DNA from 2 places in the Sporanaerobacter sp. genome. Region 1 is predicted to be linked to the other one. Evidence: riboswitches for the same ligand, from Rfam matches in the RefSeq annotation. Region 1 holds a riboswitch; the other holds the start of a gene.
What was found. A riboswitch is a leader RNA that binds a small molecule or an ion and turns the genes downstream of it on or off. The one in region 1 is predicted to bind thiamine pyrophosphate.

Region 1 (2,411 bases):
AATTTCATCTATTCCTTTATCTATTAAATATTCAATTGCTAACTCTGTATCTGTATAGTCTTTATGAGTACTATATTTCAGTATAGGAACATTTTTAATATTTATAATGTTTAAAGTCTCATCTTTTATAGAATCTAAATCGCCAACTACTAAATCTGGTATAAGTCCAATTTGAGCAATATGATTTGCCCCTCCATCAGCACATACAATCATATCTACACTTTCAGCAATAGATTTTAACAAATTTAGATTTGAAATTTCACCATTTGATACAATAAGTCCCGTCATGAGAATCCTTCCAATTTCATTTATTTTTTAATATTACTTAAAGGTTTCCATAGTAATATTAATATTATAGTAGAAATAATACACTCTGGCAACAAGTAACTACCATTGTATATAGCTGAATAAACCCAAGGATTTTGTTCTCCTGCATATTCGGCAAAAAATATAACACCAGAAAGTAAATGTGAAATAAATCTACCACCTATAGATAATAATACCCCTAAAATCGTTAAAAAATAACTTTGCTTATCCATACCCTTATTATCTAATTTAGCAATACCAGCAAGTCCTAAAAATCCAAAAGCAATTGGATAATCTAAAAAAAACTGTATAGGATAATATACTTGAGGATCAAGAATACATTGCACCACTCCATATAAACATCCTACAAGTATACCAGGTCCTACTCCCCATCTCATAGCAAAAATCATAATTGGGATCATACTCCCTGCTGTTACCGAACCTCCTTGAGGCATTTTAAATAATCTGACATAGCTCAATAATGTTGCTAATGCAATCATTATGCCTCCTTCGGCAAGCATTTTTACATTCCATTTCTTTTCCATTTTTTCATCCTCCTATAAATAAATATAATTAATTAAAAAATTAAACCCATTACCTGAAATAAGGCAATGGGTTTGTATGCAAACTAACAAATCACTTCCCTCCGCTAGTATTACCTAGTTCAGGTTCAAGGGTCGGAACTTTAGTTCCCTCTCAGCCAAAAGGCTCCCCCAGTGTTACTTATTAAATTCAATTTAATTGTATCACAAATAACTAAAAATGTACATTAAATATTCTTAAACATATTTGTGCGCTCAATAACATCTTCTGCACCATAAATTCCTGAACCAACAACTAATATATCCACACCTAAATCTATAATTCCCTTTGCATTATCTAATTTAACTCCTCCATCTACTTCTATTTCAATATCTAAATTGTTGCGATCTATTATTTCTCTTAATTTTTGTATTTTTCTTTTCATGGCTGGTATGAAAGATTGCCCACCAAAGCCTGGATTTACTGTCATTATCAATACCATATCAATATCCTCAAGAACATATTCAATACTTTCAAGTGAAGTAGCAGGATTTAATGCCACACCCACTTTTTTGTCATAACTTTTTATATATTGAATAGTTCTATGTAAATGTGTGCTAGACTCTGCATGAACAGTGATGATATCCGCACCAGCCACTACAAAATCTTCAATATACCTTTCTGGTCTATCTATCATCAAATGTACATCAAAAGGAACTTCTGTGACAGCCTTAATTTTTTTAATAACTGGTGGTCCAAAAGTAATATTAGGAACAAAAATACCATCCATAACATCTAGATGAATAAAATCTGCTCCTCCTTCTTCAACCTTTCTTATTTCTTCTTTTAAATTGCTGAAATCCGCTGATAAAATAGACGGTGAAATTTTTGCCATATCAGTACCTCCTAATACTTTTTATCTCATCTACAAAACTCAAATAATTCTCATATCTAATTTTTGCTATATTCCCTTTTTCTACTTGTCTTTTTACTTCACATTCTGGCTCACTTATATGCATACAACTATTAAATCTACACATATGGCTATATTTTTTAATTTCTTTAAAATAGCATTGTACATCTTCTACATTTTGAATAAAGTCAATATTTAAAGAACTAAATCCTGGAGTATCTAATATATATCCTCCAATATCTAATTCCATAAGCTCCACATGTCTAGTAGTATGTTTGCCTCTTTTAGTTTTATCACTTATTTCACCAGTTTTCAATTCTAATCCTGGCTGAATTTTATTTATCAAAGAAGACTTTCCTACACCTGAGGGCCCAGCAAAAACTGTTATATTGCCCTTAAGAATACTCTTAAGTTCTTCAACTCCCTTAAGGTTTTTACAACTTGTAGTTATTACTCTATATCCAGCTTTACTGTATATATCAATAAAATCATTAATTTTTGATTTTTCTTCCAAGTCAACTTTATTAAACACAATTGTTATATTTAAATTTTCTTTCTCTGCCAATAGCAAAAACCTGTCTAATAACCATAAATTTGGATTGGGATTTTTTATGCTCATGACAATTACAGCTTGAGTAACATTTGAAACTGGAGGCCTGTGAAGTTCTGT
Region 2 (2,411 bases), 260 kb from region 1:
GAGTTGAAATAACCCATTTCATCTCTGTATTGTTTTTATTTGCATCTCCAGAACCACCATAAGTAAATAATTTGTCCTGCATATTAGTTATGCTAATATGCGTATTTGAATCAACATCCATTACATTTCCATCAGGAGAATATAAAGTATAAAACATGACCATAGTGTTATCATCAAGCATTATGGAATCTAAAGTAAATTTTACACCATTAGAAAAAGTATGAGATTTGTCTATTGTTTGCCCTTTTCCCAATTGATTTAATTCTTTAAGGGTACCATTCATTACATTTTCATATCCAATCAACTTCTTGCTATAAAAGGCCAATGTGTCCATATTATATCCTAAAAGCAAAACTGCCAATATCAAGGCAGCGACTCTACCTTTAATATTTTTTTTCTTTTTATTTGGAATACTTTCTAAAGCAGAGTGTAGTGCTGATTCTATATCTGTAGGTATTTCCAAATCATCTATTTCTTTTTTTCCTTCATACAAAAGTTTTTCAACATCATTCAATCGAATCACCTCCAATGGATTCTCTCAATTTTTCTATTCCAATGCTAATTCTTGATTTGACAGTTCCTATAGGAATTTTAAGTATTTCAGATATAGTTTTATAATCTAAATCAAGAAAATATTTAAGCCTAATTACTTCTTGTTGTTTTTCACTTAGTTTAGAAAGATGTTTTTCTAATACTATTTGATTTTCAGATTTGTCATAGGTTTCATATTGGGCTTCGGCTTTTATTTCATCTAAAGGGATTACTTTGTTATTTTTTTTTAATTTGTTTTTACATAAATTGACCAATATGGTTTTACTCCAACTATAGAAGGATTCTTCTTTTTTTAGTTTTGACATGTTTTCATACAGTATAACAATCATGTCTTGCATAGCATCTAATGCATCATCTTTGTTTTTCATATATACATAAGCTAATTTATAATAATCAGCTTCATGTGCCATAACAAGTTGCAACAGGGCTTCTTTATCCCCTTTTTTTGCTTTTTTAATTAACAATTCTGTTTCCATTTTCTCACCTACCTATATATAAGAGTATTATATACTACAAAATGTTCATTTTATATTTTTAAAAATAAATATAGTTGCAATATTGTTAAAATATATTTTACATATTAAGTGTTAAGTGATATGATGAAGATGTAAATAAAAATTGAATAATCAATCAAGGGGTGCTTATAGTGATAGGCTGAGATAGGAATGTTATTCCTGACCCTATGAACCTGATTTGGGTAATTCCAACGGAGGGATATGTTTTTTTATGCTTATTTTGAATAAAAACTGTATGCATCTGTTGGCGTACAGTTTTTTATTTTTTGAAAGGAGGGTTGAAGATGGAAGTATATAGGATAATTGATGCAAATATAAACAGGGTTTCAGAAGGAATTAGAGTCATAGAAGATATAGAAAGATTTGTATTTGAAAATAGAGAAATTTCCAAAGAACTTAGAGATATTCGCCATTTGGTCAGAAAAAGTTTTAAAAGTCCTGAACTTTTAAGAAATAGAAGTTCAAATACAGACATAGGATTTCAAATATCTCAAAAGAGTACATTGGACAAAAAGGAGGATATTGAAACTTTACTTATATCAAATTTTAAAAGAGTAGAAGAAGGAATTAGAAGTATTGAAGAATGTTTGAAAATTTTAGGGCATTATGAAGAATCAAAGATATATGAACAAATTAGATTTAAAGTATATGGTTTGGAAAAACGTGTTTTTTCTAATACATTGCCTGATACATGCATCTATGGAATCACAGGAGAAGAATTTTCGAAAGGAAAGAAAAGTATTGAAATAGTAAGAGAAATGATTGAATCAGGTATAAAAATTATTCAGTATAGGGAAAAAGACAAATCAAAAAAAGAGAAATATAAAGAATGCAAAATTATACGAGAGATGACAAAAAAAGCAAATGTTACTTTTATTGTCAATGATGATGTGGATATAGCTATGCTAGTTCAAGCTGATGGTATACATGTGGGACAAGATGATATACCTATTGAGGAGATAAAGAAGATTGCTCCAAATATGATTGTAGGTGTTTCAACTCACAACAAAGAACAAGCTATAGAAGCAGTGGAAAAAGGTGCAGATTATATAGGAGTTGGACCAATATTTGATACTTTTACAAAGAAAAATGTAGAGAAATCGGAAGGACTTAAGTATTTAAAATGGGTTTCAGAAAACATAAGTATTCCCTATGTAGCTATTGGAGGAATAAAAAAAGAAAATATATTAGATGTAAAAGCTCATGGAGGAAAGTGTTTTGCAATGATATCAGAACTAGTTGGTTCTATAAATATGAATGAAATGGTTTTATCCATAAAAAAAATATTGAATGAGGAGGAATTTTAAATGAATTATACAACACAAATGGATGCTGCAAAAAAAG

Region 2: another riboswitch for thiamine pyrophosphate. It lies ahead of thiE (thiamine phosphate synthase); the one in region 1 lies ahead of thiT (energy-coupled thiamine transporter ThiT).

The regions. Positions count from the first base shown of each region.
Region 1 is NZ_CP181252.1:2,205,020-2,207,430, forward strand. Features, by position in the region: gene ACFWUA_RS11110 (thiamine diphosphokinase) at 1-288, opposite strand, end outside; gene thiT (energy-coupled thiamine transporter ThiT) at 309-851, opposite strand; TPP riboswitch at 931-1,031, opposite strand; gene rpe (ribulose-phosphate 3-epimerase) at 1,076-1,723, opposite strand; gene rsgA (ribosome small subunit-dependent GTPase A) at 1,725-2,411, opposite strand, start outside.
Region 2 is NZ_CP181252.1:197,593-200,003, reverse strand. Features, by position in the region: gene ACFWUA_RS01020 (DUF4179 domain-containing protein) at 1-514, opposite strand, end outside; gene ACFWUA_RS01015 (RNA polymerase sigma factor) at 507-1,028, opposite strand; TPP riboswitch at 1,176-1,284, shown strand; gene thiE (thiamine phosphate synthase) at 1,352-2,374, shown strand; gene thiC (phosphomethylpyrimidine synthase ThiC) at 2,375-2,411, shown strand, end outside.